3 regions of the Streptomyces sp. LARHCF249 genome follow, and region 1 is predicted to be linked to each of the others. Evidence: predicted binding sites of a transcription regulator. Region 1 holds the regulator's gene; each other region holds the start of a gene.
What was found. Region 1 encodes HrcA, which represses chaperone genes, less so after heat shock. Its sites were predicted from a motif close to TTNGCACTCNGNNNNNCNGAGTGCNAA; they were not measured.
Positions count from the first base shown of each region.

Region 1 (5,091 bases):
GGAGCCCGGGACGAGGTGGTCCACCAGGATCCCCAGGCGGGCGTCCGGGGCCGGGGCGAAGTCGGCGACGATGGCCGGGAGGCCGTCGATGCCCTCCAGGTACTCCACCACCACGCCCTCGACGCGCAGGTCGTCGCCCCAGACCTTCTCGACCAGCTCCGCGTCGTGGCGGCCCTCCACGTAGATGCGCCCGGCCCGCGCCACCCGCGCCCTGGCCCCCGGGACCGCGATCGAGCCCGAGGCCGTCCGCCGCGGCGCCGACGGCCCCCGCGCGGGCCGGGTGAGGGTGACCACGGCCCCGTCCAGCAGGAAGCCCCGCGGCTCCATCGGGAACACCCGCCGCTTGCCGAAGCGGTCCTCCAGGGTCACCGTGCCCGCCTCGCAGGCCACCACCGCGCCGCAGAAGTCCGTACCGGCCACCTCGACCACCAGATCCGGCTCCGCCGCCACCTCCGGCACGGCCTTGGGGCGCTTCCACTGGGGGGTCAGGTCGGGGGAGTACTCGCGCATCCGGCCGAGCGTAGGAGAGGCGCGGCGATCATGCCTACGACACGCCGAAACGGGCGGCCAGTGTGGCGCGTTGCGCACGGACGAAGCCCGCGCCGACCACCGCTCCGTGACCCGGCACGTACAGAGCGTCGTCCCCGCCCAGCGCCAGCAGCCGGTCCAGGGCCGCGGGCCACTGCCGGGGCACCGCGTCCGGGCCGGCCGAGGGCTCGCCCGACTCCTCGACCAGGTCCCCGCAGAACACCGTCTCGCGCTCGCCCGGCACGAAGAGCGCCAGATCGTGGCGCGTGTGCCCGGGACCCACATTGGCCAGCAGCACCTGTACCCCGCCCAGTTCCAGCGTCCACTCGCCCGACACCAGGTGCTTCGGCGCCGCCATCAGGTCCACGGCCTCCGCGGCCTCCGCCTCCGCCAGGCCGTGCCGCACCGCGTCCCCGCGCAGCTCCTCGCGGCCCGTTTCGAGCAGCGCGTCCAGCCCGACCGCCCCGAACACCTCGGCCCCGGAGAAGGCGGCCCCGCCCAGGACGTGGTCGAAATGGCCGTGCGTGAATGCGATGTGGGTCACGTGCCGGCCGGTCAGCCGCTCCGCCTCCGCCCGCACCCGCGCGCCCTCGCGCAGGCACGAGCCGGGGTCGACGAGGAGGACGGAATCGTCGCCCACCACCAGTCCCACGGTGCAGTCCCACACCGGCAGCCGCCGGCGTCCGGTCCGTCCGGTCAGCCTTTCCCAGCCCGCCTCTTCCCAACGCACGTCCATGCCGCGACGCTACCCTGGCGGGCCTCCCTTGCCAGGGTCTTACTACCCGGCCGTACACTGAGCGGGGGATCTCTGGCACTCGAACGACCAGAGTGCCAGTCAGCAGGCTACGAACAAGGCAACGGACCACAGCTGGAGGTGTGCGCGATGCTCAGCGAACGCAGACTCGAAGTGCTGCGCGCCATCGTCCAGGACTACGTCGGGACGGAGGAGCCGGTCGGCTCCAAGGCGCTCACCGAGCGGCACCGGCTCGGCGTCTCGCCCGCCACCGTGCGCAACGACATGGCCGTGCTGGAGGACGAGGGCTACATCGCCCAGCCCCACACCAGCGCCGGCCGGATCCCCACCGACAAGGGCTACCGCCTGTTCGTCGACAAGCTGGCGGGGGTCAAGCCGCTGTCGACGCCCGAGCGCCGGGCCATCCAGAACTTCCTCGACGGGGCCGTCGACCTCGACGACGTGGTCGGCCGCACCGTGCGGCTGCTCGCGCAGCTGACCCGGCAGGTCGCCGTCGTCCAGTACCCGAGCCTGACCCGCTCGACCGTCCGGCACGTGGAGCTGCTCTCGCTCGCTCCCGCGCGCCTGATGCTCGTACTGATCACGGACACCGGACGCGTCGAGCAGCGGCTGATCGACTGCCCGAGCCCCTTCGGGGAGACCTCGCTGGCCGATCTGCGGGCCCGGCTCAACAGCAGGGTCGTCGGGCGCCGGTTCACCGACGTGCCCCCGCTCGTCCAGGACCTCCCCGAGTCCTTCGACGCGGACGACCGCGGCACGGTGTCCACCGTGCTCGCGACGCTCCTCGAAACCCTGGTCGAGGAAGCCGAAGAGCGGCTGATGATCGGCGGCACCGCCAATCTCACTCGCTTCGGACATGATTTTCCCTTGACGATCAGGCCGGTGCTCGAAGCGCTGGAGGAGCAGGTCGTGCTCCTCAAGCTGCTGGGCGAGGCCAACGAATCGGAAATGGCCGTACGGATCGGGCACGAGAACGCCTACGAGGGGCTGAACTCCACGTCGGTCGTCTCGGTCGGTTACGGTTCGGGCGGCGAAACGGTCGCCAAACTCGGCGTGGTCGGACCGACCCGCATGGACTACCCCGGAACGATGGGAGCGGTACGCGCAGTGGCACGTTACGTCGGACAGATCCTGGCGGAGTCGTAAGTGGCCACGGACTACTACGCCGTTCTCGGCGTGCGCCGCGACGCATCGCAGGACGAGATCAAGAAGGCCTTCCGGCGCCTCGCGCGCGAACTCCACCCGGATGTGAATCCGGACCCGAAGACGCAGGAGCGCTTCAAGGAGATCAACGCGGCCTACGAGGTGCTGTCGGACCCGCAGAAGAAGCAGGTCTACGACCTCGGCGGCGACCCGCTGTCCTCCTCGGGCGGCGGTGGCGGAGCAGGCGGCTTCGGAGCGGGCGGCTTCGGCAACTTCTCCGACATCATGGACGCCTTCTTCGGCCAGGCCTCGCAGCGCGGCCCGCGCTCGCGGACCCGGCGCGGCCAGGACGCCATGATCCGCCTGGACCTGGAGCTGGACGAGGCGGCCTTCGGGACCACCAAGGACATCCAGGTCGACACGGCGGTCGTCTGCACCACCTGCTCCGGAGAGGGCGCCGCCCCCGGCACCTCTGCGCAGACGTGTGACATGTGCCGCGGCCGCGGTGAGGTCTCGCAGGTCACGCGGTCCTTCCTGGGCCAGGTCATGACCTCGCGCCCCTGCCCGCAGTGCCAGGGCTTCGGCACCGTCGTCCCGACCCCGTGCCCCGAGTGCGCGGGCGACGGCCGGGTCCGGTCCCGCCGCAGCCTCACGGTCAAGATCCCGGCCGGTGTCGAGAACGGCACCCGCATCCAGCTCGCGGGCGAGGGCGAGGTCGGCCCCGGCGGCGGCCCCGCCGGCGACCTGTACGTGGAGATCCACGAGCTCCCGCACCAGACGTTCCAGCGGCGCGGTGACGACCTGCACTGCACGGTGACCATCCCGATGACAGCGGCCGCGCTGGGCACCAAGTGCCCGCTGGAGACGCTGGACGGGCTGGAGGAGATCGACATCCGGCCCGGCACCCAGTCCGGCCAGGCGATCCCGCTGCACGGGCGCGGCGTCACCCACCTGCGCGGCGGCGGGCGCGGCGACCTGATCGTCCACGTCGAGGTGACCACCCCGGGCAAGCTGGACACCCAGCAGGAGGAGCTGCTGCGCCAGCTGGCGAAGCTGCGCGGCGAGGAGCGGCCCACCGGCCAGTTCGCGCCGGGCCAGCAGGGGCTGTTCAGCCGCCTGAAGGACGCCTTCAACGGCCGCTGACCGCCTGCGACCTCTCATACGACGAGCCCGGCCGGGGATGCCCCCGGCCGGGCTCGTCGTATGGTTCCGGCCGCGCCGGGAAGCGGACTATGCCAGGCGAATGCCGTGATTCGGCCCCCTGAGCGGGACATGGCACGATGCAGTGCATGTCCTCGGCACCGAACGGTCTCTGCGCTTACCCGATCGTGCAGGCCCCCATGGAGGGCGGCGCCTCCTGTCCGCCGCTGGTCGCCGCCGTGTGCGAGGCGGGCGGACTGGGCTTCCTGGCCGGCGGGTACAAGACCGCCGACGGCATGTACCAGGAGATCAAGCGGGTGCGCGCGCTCACCCGGCGCCCCTTCGGGGTGAACCTCTTCATGCCGCAGACCGGTTACGTGGACCCGGCCGCCGTCGAGGCGTACCGCGGGCAGCTGGCCGGTGAGGCGAGCTGGTACGAGATCTCGCTGGCCGACGAGGACATCATCGGCACCTGCGACGACGGCTACGACGCCAAACTCGCCATTCTCCTGGAGGACCCGGTCCCGGTCGTCTCCTTCACCTTCGGCTGTCCCGCCCCGGCGGTCCTGGCCTCCCTGCGCACGGCCGGTACGTACACCGTCGTCACCGCGACCTCCGTCGAGGAGGCCCGCCGCGCGCAGGAGGCCGGGGCGGACGCCGTGTGCGTCCAGGGGGTGGAGGCCGGCGGCCACCAGGGCACCCACCGGGACGACCCGCAGGCCGACGGCACGGCGTCGGTGGGCCTGCTCGCGCTCGTGGCCCAGGTACGGGAGGCGGTCGCGCTCCCCATCATCGCGGCGGGCGGTCTGATGCGGGGCTCGCAGATCGCCGCGCTGCTCGCGGCGGGCGCGGAGGCGGCCCAGCTCGGCACTGCGTTCCTGGCCTGCCCGGAGTCGGGGGCGGACCCGCTGCACAAGAAGGCGCTGACGGACCCGCTGTTCGTACGGACCGAGCTGACCCGGGCCTTCTCCGGGCGGCCGGGGCGCGGCCTGGTCAACCGGTTCATGCGCGAGCACGGACCGTACGCCCCCGCCGCCTACCCGCAGATCCACCACCTGACCTCGGGACTGCGCAAAGCCGCCGCCGCGGCCGGGGACCCGCAGGGCATGGCCCTGTGGGCGGGCCAGGGGCACCGGCTGGCGCGGGCGCTGCCGGCCGGGGAGCTGATGGAAGTGCTGGCGGCCGAACTGGCCGAGGCGCAGAGCACGTTGAAGGCAATGCAGATGAGGAGTGCGTCATGACCGCCCCGGTGTTCGTGGTCGAAGAGGTTCCGGCGGGACCGGAGTTCGTCCTGGACGGCCCGGAGGGCCGGCACGCGGTGTCCGTGAAGCGGCTGAACCCGGGCGAGGCGGTGGTCCTCACGGACGGCCGGGGCGCCTGGGCCGAAGCGGCCGTGAAGGCGGCGGAGGGCAAGGACCGGCTGGTCGTGACCGTGTCCGAGGTCTTCGAGGAAGCCGAACCGGCCGTCCGGATCACCGTGGTCCAGGCCCTGCCCAAGGGCGACCGGGGCGAGGTGGCCGTGGAGA
Region 1 is NZ_JBIXJQ010000002.1:403,288-408,378, forward strand. Features, by position in the region: gene ACIPUC_RS06635 (DUF3097 domain-containing protein) at 1-510, opposite strand, end outside; gene ACIPUC_RS06640 (MBL fold metallo-hydrolase) at 545-1,264, opposite strand; gene hrcA (heat-inducible transcriptional repressor HrcA) at 1,412-2,428, shown strand; gene dnaJ (molecular chaperone DnaJ) at 2,429-3,568, shown strand; gene ACIPUC_RS06655 (nitronate monooxygenase) at 3,715-4,806, shown strand; gene ACIPUC_RS06660 (16S rRNA (uracil(1498)-N(3))-methyltransferase) at 4,803-5,091, shown strand, end outside.

Region 2 (5,091 bases), on a different contig from region 1:
CGGGCGAGTACGGCCCGGGCGACCGCCTGCCGGGCGAGAACGACCTCATGGCCACCTACGACGTCGCCCGGATGACCGCACGTCAGGCCCTCGCCGTACTCCAGAACGAAGGCCTCACGGAGGCGCGGAAGGGTGCCGGGGTCTTCGTCCGGGCCTTCAGGCCCTTGCGGCGGCGCGGCGTCCAGCGGTTGGCGCAGGAGCAGTGGGGCTCGGGCCGGTCCATCTGGTCCGCCGACACCGAAGACCGCGAACTCGTCGTCGATCAGATCGAGGTACGCGAAGAGACGGCGAGCGATCGCGTCGCCGACGCCCTCGGCGTCCCGCCCGGTACCCCGGTCTGGGTGCGCGGCCGCCGCTTCGTGCTCGACGGCAAGCCGGTGTTGTTCGCGACGTCCCATCTGCCCGCCGACGTCGTCTCCGAATCCGCGATCACCCAGGTCGACTCCGGCCCTGGCGGGACGTACGCGCGTCTGGCCGAACTGGGCCACAAGCCAGTCCACTTCCGCGAGGAGATCCGCTCCCGCATGCCGTCGACGGCCGAGGCCGAGCGCCTCGCGCTCGCGATGGGCACCCCGGTCATCCAGATCGTCCGCACCGCGTTCGCCGAAGGCGGCCGGGCTGTCGAGGTCAACGAAATGACGCTTGACTCCGCTTCCTACGTCCTGGAGTACGACTTCGACGCTTGATGCCGACCTGGGCGCTGATCCATCAAGTCACCGTCCCCAGACAGCCGCGGACGCCGGCATCCAAAAGCGCGCAGCGATCTGTGGCGGCTTATGACCAGCCCCAGACGGCCGCCGGACGCGGTCACCGAGAAGCGCGTAGCGATCTGTTGCGTCCACCGGAAACCGGGCGGCCCATCCCTGATCTCCCCGCGTGCCCATCCGTCCCCCCCGCGCCGTTCTTTTGGGGGCTTCCCGGCAGTCTTCGTATGTCCGGTTCGGGACGGTCGGTCAAGGATGGCTGGAGGCCATCGCGGAGCGACGCGACGGAGGAGCGCCCTTGAGGGACCGGCCCGAACCGGGGAGACGATGAGACTGCCGGGAAGCCCCCAAACCCTCCCTGATGCCGCTCAGGGGGCTCCCGCCCGAACCCCCGACACGACCGGCGTGATCGTCGTTTCCACCGGGCCCCTCGCGTCCGCCTGGCGTTGGCGTTCCGCGCTGTCGCTGATGCGGAGCAGCAGGGCGATCATGATCCAGTTGGCCAGGAGGGACGAGCCGCCCTTGGCCAGGAACGGCAGGGCCTTGCCCGTCAGGGGGATCAGGCCCGTGACGCCGCCGGCGACCACGAAGACCTGGAGGGCCAGCGCCGAGGCCAGGCCCACCGCCAGCAGTTTGCCGAAGGGGTCGCGGGCGCCGAGGGCCATCCGGAGCCCCCGCTGCACGAGGAGCGCGTACAGGATCAGCACCGCCATGACCCCGGCCAGGCCGAGTTCCTCGCCGACCGTCGTCAGGATGAAGTCGCTGCGGCCCGCGAACTTGATCAGCTCCGGGTGGCCCATGCCGAGGCCGGTGCCGGACATGCCGCCCGTGCCGAAGCTGAACAGCGCCTGCGCCGACTGGTCCGAGGTGACGCCCGGCGGCGGGGTCGCCCAGTAGTACGACAGCGGGTCGAGCCACGCCGCCACGCGCGCCTTGACGTGCGGCTCCGTCGAGCCCACCGCGAAGGCGCCCGCCGCCGCCATGAACAGGCCGCACACGATCCAGCTGGTGCGCTCGGTGGCCACGTACAGCATCACCACGAAGACGCCGAAGAAGATCAGCGACGTACCCAGGTCGCGCTCGAAGACCAGCACCAGCATCGACACGATCCACACCGTGATGATCGGCCCCAGCTGGCGCATCGGGGGCATCCGCATGCCGAGGAACTTGCGGCCCGTCAGGGCCAGCGAGTCCCGGTGGATCACCAGATAGCCCGCGAAGAAGATCGCGATCATGATCTTCACGAACTCGCCGGGCTGCAGCGAGAACCCGAACAGGATGATCCACCGCTTCGCGCCGTACGTGTCCGCGCCGAAGAACGCCGGCGCGATCAGCAGCACCAGCGCGACGGCCATCGTGAGGTAGATGAACCGCTGCAGCAGCCGGTGGTCGCGCAGCAGCGCCACCACCAGGAGGCACGCGGCGACGCCGACCACCGTCCACATCAGCTGGCCCGGAGCGTTCGCGTCCGAGTTGTACCGCTCGATGTACCCCTGGTCGAGCCGGTGGATCAGCACCAGCCCCAGCCCCGTCAGCAGCATGGCCAGCGGGAAGATCAGCGGGTCCGCGTACGCCGCGAACCGGCGGATGCCCAGGTGCCCGACCAGCGAGAGCAGCGTCATGCTGATCGTGAAGCCGGTGAGGTTGGGCGGCAGCTCGCCGTTCATGGCGAGGCCGGCGTTGGCGTGGCCGAAGACGGCGATGCCGACGACGAGGACGAGCAGCAGCGCCTCGGTGCGGCGGCGCGAACCCGCCGGCGTCAGGGGTTTCAGTCCGCGCACGGGATGCCGCCACCGTCCGTGGGGGCGGGGGACACGGGAGGCGCGGACTGCGCCCCCACTGAGGGTGAGGGCGAGGGCGAGGGGGAAGCGGCGCCTGGTGCGCTCGGGCTCGGAGGGGCCTTCGGCCCGATCTGCTCGGCAATGAGGCGCTTTATCTTCATATCATCTACGACGTTGATGCCCTCCCCATGGTTCCTTCGCTTCACGACCCGGCAGGCCGCCCACACGGGAAAGGCGAGGGAGAGCACCCCCACCGCCCCGGGCCCCAGCCACACCAGGACGCCGGGCCGCACGGCCGTGCCGGCGGACGGGCCGAGGACGAAGGCGGGCTGCGGTCCGTCCGGACGGGTGTCGAACGCGGTGTCGACCTCGACCCGGGGGATCGTGAACGAGCCGTTGCCCGCCGCGAAGGAGCCTTCGCACATCCAGTGCAGGTCCCCGTCCGAGTCCCGCTCCTCCGCACACCGCGCGGCGTGGAAGGCGCCCTCCACCCCGGCCGCCTGGGCGGCGAGCCGCGGCACGGCGTTCGACAGCATGTAGATCCCGGCCGCGAGGCCGACCGCGATCGGGATGCCGTACCGCCGGCGCATGCCGGAGTTTGTCCTGGTCATGACCGGAGAGTAATGAGATCGAACGCCCGTGCGCCGGGGTTTCGGGGGTTTCGGGGGGCCGCTCCGCGCAACGCCAACCGTCGGGAATTGGCACTCCGCTTGACCGAGTGCTAATCGCCGGAATAGTCTCGCACCTGGCACTCGCCACTGGTGAGTGCCAACACAGCGACAGGCAGATCCGGCACCCGCGACGACGGATCGACCTGGTCGCCACCTCAGACAGTTAACCCCGGATCTCCGAAGGGGGAGGTCGGATCGTGACGACCGCCAGCTCCAAGGTTGCCATCAAGCCGCTCGAGGACCGCATTGTGGTCCAGCCGCTCGACGCCGAGCAGACCACGGCCTCTGGCCTGGTCATCCCGGACACCGCGAAGGAGAAGCCCCAGGAGGGCGTCGTCCTCGCCGTGGGCCCGGGTCGCTTCGAGGACGGCCAGCGTCTCCCGCTGGACGTCAACGTCGGCGACATCGTGCTGTACAGCAAGTACGGCGGCACCGAAGTGAAGTACAGCGGCGAGGAGTACCTCGTCCTCTCGGCTCGCGACGTGCTCGCGATCGTCGAGAAGTAATTCGCTTCCAGTTTTGATTTGAGCTGCGCCCCTGGTCACCCTGCTGATGCCGGGCGGCGAGGGGCGTAGTTCGTTCTAGGCGGTGGAGGTCGCGGTGAGCGGCCGAGGATCGCAACGAGAGGACTGAACCGCTCCCATGCCGAAGATCCTGAAGTTCGACGAGGACGCCCGTCGCGCCCTCGAGCGCGGCGTCAACAAGCTTGCCGACACGGTGAAGGTGACGATCGGCCCCAAGGGCCGCAACGTCGTCATCGACAAGAAGTTCGGCGCCCCCACCATCACCAACGACGGTGTCACCATCGCCCGCGAGGTCGAGCTGGATGACCCGTACGAGAACCTGGGCGCGCAGCTCGTGAAGGAGGTGGCGACCAAGACCAACGACATCGCGGGTGACGGCACCACCACCGCCACCGTGCTGGCCCAGGCGCTGGTCCGCGAGGGTCTGCGCAACGTCGCCGCGGGTGCGTCCCCGGCCGCGCTGAAGAAGGGCATCGACGCCGCGGTCAAGGCCGTGTCCGAGGAGCTCCTCGCGACCGCCCGCCCGATCGAGGACAAGTCCGACATCGCCGCCGTGGCCGCGCTCTCCGCGCAGGACCAGCAGGTCGGCGAGCTCATCGCCGAGGCGATGGACAAGGTCGGCAAGGACGGTGTCATCACCGTCGAGGAGTCCAACGCCTTCGGCCTGGAGCTCGAGTTCACCGAGGGCATGGCCTTCGACAAGGGCTACCTCTCGCCGTACATGGTCTCCGACCAGGAGCGCATGGAGGCCGTCCTCGACGACCCGTACATCCTGATCAACCAGGGCAAGATCTCCTCCATCCAGGACCTCCTGCCGCTGCTCGAGAAGGTCATCCAGGCCGGCGCCTCGAAGCCGCTGCTGATCATCGCCGAGGACGTCGAGGGCGAGGCGCTCTCCACCCTCGTCGTCAACAAGATCCGCGGCACCTTCAACGCGGTCGCCGTCAAGGCCCCGGGCTTCGGTGACCGTCGCAAGGCGATGCTGCAGGACATGGCCACCCTCACCGGTGCCACCGTCATCGCCGAGGAGGTCGGCCTCAAGCTCGACCAGGCCGGTCTGGACGTACTGGGCTCCGCCCGCCGCGTCACGATCTCCAAGGACGACACGACCATCGTCGACGGTGGCGGCAGCCACGAGGAAGTCGTCGGTCGCGTCAACCAGATCAAGGCCGAGATCGAGTCCACCGACTCGGACTGGGACCGCGAAAAGCTGCAGGAGCGCCTGGCGAAGCTCGCCGGCGGCGTCTGCGTCATCAAGGTCGGCGCCGCCACCGAGGTGGAGCTCAAGGAGAAGAAGCACCGCCTCGAGGACGCCATCTCGGCGACCCGCGCCGCGGTCGAGGAGGGCATCGTCTCCGGCGGTGGCTCCGCGCTCGTCCACGCCGTCAAGGTCCTCGAGGGCAACCTCGGC
Region 2 is NZ_JBIXJQ010000010.1:84,456-89,546, forward strand. Features, by position in the region: gene ACIPUC_RS27020 (GntR family transcriptional regulator) at 1-686, shown strand, start outside; gene ACIPUC_RS27025 (FtsW/RodA/SpoVE family cell cycle protein) at 1,073-2,485, opposite strand; gene ACIPUC_RS27030 (hypothetical protein) at 2,473-3,096, opposite strand; gene groES (co-chaperone GroES) at 3,354-3,662, shown strand; gene groL (chaperonin GroEL) at 3,799-5,091, shown strand, end outside.
Region 2: a site for HrcA is predicted at 3,184-3,210, ahead of groES (co-chaperone GroES). Genes of this name have one in related genera too.

Region 3 (5,091 bases), on a different contig from region 1:
TCCCGTACGACGGTGTCCTTCGGCGAGCCCCTGCACATCCCCGAGCCGTTCGAGTTCGCGATCGACACCACCGGATTTTGAGGCGCCGGGAACGCCCGAGGGCGGCACCCCCCGCAGGGGATGCCGCCCTCGTTCGAGAACAGCCGATCGAGCCGGGGCCGGAGCCCCGTCGCGATCAGAAGTCCATGTCACCGCCCGGCATGCCGCCCGGGGCGCCCGCGGACGCCTTCTCCGGCTTGTCGGCGATGACGGCCTCGGTGGTGAGGAAGAGGGCCGCGATGGACGCCGCGTTCTGCAGGGCAGAGCGGGTGACCTTCGCCGGGTCGATGATGCCCTCGGCGATCATGTCCACGTACTCGCCGGTCGCGGCGTTCAGGCCCCAACCGATCTGCAGGTTGCGGACCTTCTCCACGACGACGCCACCCTCGAGACCACCGTTGACGGCGATCTGCTTGAGCGGGGCCTCGAGGGCCAGGCGCACGGCGTTGGCGCCGGTCGCCTCGTCGCCCGTGAGCTCGAGCTTCTCGAAGACCGCGGAGGCCTGGAGCAGGGCCACGCCGCCACCGGCGACGATGCCCTCCTCGACGGCCGCCTTCGCGTTGCGAACGGCGTCCTCGATGCGGTGCTTGCGCTCCTTGAGCTCGACCTCGGTCGCGGCACCGGCCTTGATGACGGCCACGCCGCCGGCCAGCTTCGCGAGGCGCTCCTGGAGCTTCTCGCGGTCGTAGTCCGAGTCGGAGTTCTCGATCTCGGCGCGGATCTGGTTCACGCGACCCTGGACCTGGTCGCTGTCACCGGCACCGTCGACGATGGTGGTCTCGTCCTTGGTGATGACGACCTTGCGGGCGCGGCCGAGCAGGTCGAGACCGGCGTTCTCCAGCTTGAGGCCGACCTCCTCGGAGATGACCGTGCCACCGGTGAGGATGGCGATGTCGCCGAGCATGGCCTTGCGGCGGTCGCCGAAGCCCGGGGCCTTGACGGCGACGGACTTGAAGGTGCCGCGGATCTTGTTGACGACCAGGGTCGACAGGGCCTCGCCCTCGACGTCCTCGGCGATGATCAGCAGCGGCTTGCCGGACTGCATGACCTTCTCCAGGAGCGGCAGCAGGTCCTTGACCGAGCCGATCTTGGAGTTGACGATCAGGATGTACGGGTCGTCGAGCGACGCCTCCATACGCTCCATGTCGGTGGCGAAGTACGCCGAGATGTAGCCCTTGTCGAAGCGCATGCCCTCGGTGAGCTCGAGCTCGAGACCGAAGGTCTGCGACTCCTCGACGGTGATGACGCCTTCCTTGCCGACCTTGTCCATGGCCTCGGCGATGAGCTCGCCGATCTGGGTGTCAGCGGCGGAGATGGAGGCCGTGGAAGCGATCTGCTCCTTGGTCTCGACATCCTTCGCCTGCTCGAGCAGGGCGCCCGAGACGGCCTCGACGGCCTTCTCGATGCCACGCTTGAGGGCCATCGGGTTGGCGCCGGCAGCCACGTTGCGCAGGCCCTCGCGGACGAGCGCCTGGGCGAGCACGGTGGCGGTGGTCGTACCGTCGCCGGCGACGTCGTCCGTCTTCTTGGCGACTTCCTTGACCAGCTCGGCGCCGATCTTCTCGTACGGGTCCTCGAGCTCGATCTCCTTGGCGATGGAAACACCATCGTTGGTGATCGTGGGGGCGCCCCACTTCTTCTCAAGGACGACGTTGCGACCCTTGGGGCCAAGGGTGACCTTGACGGCGTCGGCGAGCTGGTTCATCCCACGCTCGAGACCGCGCCGGGCCTCCTCGTCGAACGCAATGATCTTGGCCATCTGAAGTGGTCCTCCCGGACAGCGGTGGATTGCTCCTGGACCGCGCCCGCGCCCGCGACGGACGGCCTGCGTGCCCGGCGGTTCCTTCCCGCCGGACCCTGCGGGCCTCACCGACCCGGTCCTCGTTCAGTAGCACTCTCACCAGGAGAGTGCTAACGCCAATGATTAGCACTCGACCCCCGCGAGTGCAAGCGGCTTGGGGCAACACCCCGGTGAACACACCGGCGACGCGCGAGGGGCCCACATCCCGTGTCCAGGATGTGGGCCCCTCATGTACGCGTGGGCGGTCGATCGCGCCGGGACTAGCCGAGTGCGAGCTTGACCATGTCCGCCTGCGGACCCTTCTGGCCCTGCGAGATCTCGAACTCGACCCGCTGACCCTCTTCAAGGGTGCGGTACCCGTCCATCTGGATGGCGCTGTAGTGGACGAACACATCCGCACCACCGTCGACCGCGATGAAGCCGTAGCCCTTCTCCGCGTTGAACCACTTGACGGTGCCCTGAGCCATGCCTAACTCCCCTATTACTGGCCCTTGCGCAGGAACGCACTTCGCGGTCCCGGGTCATCACTTGCGTCGGAACGCGTCGACCGAGGCTGAATGTATCCGCGCCGGTGCTGTCTGCAACAGGTCAATCCGACGAGAATTCTGGACACGGGGAAACATAGAAATAGAGTGAAAATCTGGCATATTCCAGGGCAACTCGGGCCCGGCATATCTCGCCAAAGCCCCATACCGCACTTGCACATTGACCCGATGTCGACCCTCACGCGACCCGTTCATATGCGGCGGGCAAGTCCAGCGGAGGGGACTTCCCCAACCCTACCGCGCCCAATCAAACAGAATTACCCCCTCCGCTTATTAACGGAGGGGGTAATTACGTTTCGCGTATCAGCCGGCGGGGCCGTGCCGGTCCGGTCAGCCCCCGGCGACGGCGGGAATGATCGAGACACCCGCGCCGTCCGGCGTCGCCGCCGCCAGCCCGCCCTCGAAGCGCACGTCGTCGTCGTTGACGTAGACGTTCACGAAGCGGCGCAGCTTGCCCTGGTCGTCGAGCACGCGGGCGGCGATGCCCGGGTGGCTCTTGTCGAGCGACTCGATGACCTCGGCGAGGGTCGCCCCCTCGGCGGGGACCTCGGCCTGACCGCCGGTGTAGGTGCGCAGGATGGTGGGGATGCGGACGTTGACGCTCATGGCGGTACTGCCTTTCCGGTAGTGCAGGGGGGGTCGGGTCAGGCCAGGCCGGCGGCGCGGAACGCGTCCAGGCTCGGGCGGATGGTGGCGGTCTGGCCGCTGTCCGCGGCCACCGCCTCCAGGGTCTTGAGGCCGTCTCCGGTGTTCAGGACGACGGTGGTCAGCGCCGGGTCGAGCTGCCCGTTCTCGATGAGCTTCTTCGTGACGCCGACGGTCACGCCGCCCGCGGTCTCGGCGAAGATGCCCTCGGTCTGCGCGAGGATCTTGATGGCCTCGACGACCTGCTCGTCGGTGACGTCCTCGACGAAGCCGCCGGTGCGCCGCGCGATGTCCAGGACGTACGGGCCGTCCGCCGGGTTGCCGATGGCCAGGGACTTGGCGATGGTGTTCGGCTTCTGCGGGCGGACCACGTCGTGACCGGCCTTGAAGGCGGTCGACACCGGGGAGCAGCCCTCGGCCTGGGCACCGAAGATCTTGTACGGCTTGTCCTCGACGAGACCGAGCTTGATCAGCTCCTGCAGGCCCTTGTCGATCTTCGTCAGCTGCGAGCCGGACGCGATCGGGATCACGATCTGGTCGGGCAGCCGCCAGCCGAGCTGCTCGCAGATCTCGTACGCCAGGGTCTTGGAGCCCTCGCCGTAGTACGGGCGCAGGTTGACGTTGACGAAGCCCCAGCCCTCGCCCAGCGGGTCGCCGATGAGCTCGGAGCAGAAGCGGTTCACGTCGTCGTAGTTGCCCTCGATGCCGACGAGGTCGCCGCCGTAGACACCGGCCATGACGACCTTGCCCTGCTCCAGGTCGTGCGGGATGAACACGCAGGAGCGGAAGCCGGCGCGGGCGGCCGCGGCGCCGACGGCGCCGGCCAGGTTGCCGGTGGAGGAGCAGGACAGGGTGGTGAAGCCGAAGGCGCGGGCCGCCTCGACGGCGATGGCCACGACGCGGTCCTTGAAGGAGTGCGTCGGGTTGCCGGAGTCGTCCTTGACGTAGAGCTTGCCGGTGACGCCGAGCTCCTTGGCCAGGTTCTCCGCGTCCACGAGCTTGGTGAAGCCCGGGTTCAGGCTCGGCTTGGAGGCCACGTCCGCGGGGACCGGCAGCAGCGGCGCGTAACGCCAGATGTTGTTCGGGCCGGCCTCGATCGCGGCGCGCAGGGCCTCGGGGTCGCCGGTGGGAAGGTCGTAGGCGACTTCCAGCGGTCCGAAGCACTCGGCGCACGCGAAGATCGGACCGAGTTCGAAGCGGGTACCGCACTCGCGACACGAGAGGCCGGTGGCAGGTCCGAGATCAACAGAGGTGGCAACAGTCTGTGCAGCCATGATGGCGAGGCCCTTTCTCCTCATCTTCCCCATGGCGCACTTCGCCATGAGACGGAATTGGCACCTTCCCTAGCCGGGGCCCCGCGGGATGCTTGTCGCATCGCGAGAACCGACTGGAGGGTTGCCGGGGCTTCAACGGGCCGTGTCCCTCTGCCCCTCTGGATGAGCGGTATGGCACCGGCACACGCGCTCTATGGCGCGCCGGTGCGTTTATGCGCGAGGACCCCCGGCATGCGGTGGTCCTTCGCGTTGTTCAAGACTGTAACCGAAGGCCCGGGCGGTTGAGACAGGCGTCCGAACCGCGAGATGGATCACTTTTCGGTCAATACGACCAAGCCGCAAGGAGTGCTCAGAGTGCTGGAAGAGGTGGAGCGCTGGCTGGCCGACCGCTCCTGGTCCGCCGCCGACCGACCGCTCGACCAGCTGCTGGAGCGGAAACGGGCAGCTGGGACCACGGTCAGCGTGGTGCTGCCGGCGCTCGACGAGGAGGCGACGGTCGGCGCGATCGTCGAGGTGATCCGGCGTGAGCTGATCGAGGGACTGCCGGTGCCGCTGGTGGACGAGCTGATCGTGATCGACTCGGACTCCAGCGACGCTACGGCGGAGGTGGCGGCGAAGGCCGGTGCGCGCGTGGTGCACCGCGACGACATCCTGCCGCGGCTCCCGGCGCTGCCCGGCAAGGGCGAGGTGCTGTGGCGCTCCCTGCTGGCCGCCACCGGGGACGTCATCTGCTTCGTCGACGCCGATCTGCGGGACTTCTCGGCCACCTTCGTCTCCGGGATCGTGG
Region 3 is NZ_JBIXJQ010000009.1:102,074-107,164, reverse strand. Features, by position in the region: gene ACIPUC_RS25465 (Uma2 family endonuclease) at 1-81, shown strand, start outside; gene groL (chaperonin GroEL) at 176-1,798, opposite strand; gene ACIPUC_RS25455 (cold-shock protein) at 2,101-2,307, opposite strand; gene ACIPUC_RS25450 (MoaD/ThiS family protein) at 2,716-2,991, opposite strand; gene thrC (threonine synthase) at 3,030-4,328, opposite strand; SAM riboswitch class I at 4,322-4,473, opposite strand; gene ACIPUC_RS25440 (glucosyl-3-phosphoglycerate synthase) at 4,659-5,091, shown strand, end outside.
Region 3: a site for HrcA is predicted at 1,928-1,954, ahead of groL (chaperonin GroEL). Genes of this name have one in related genera too.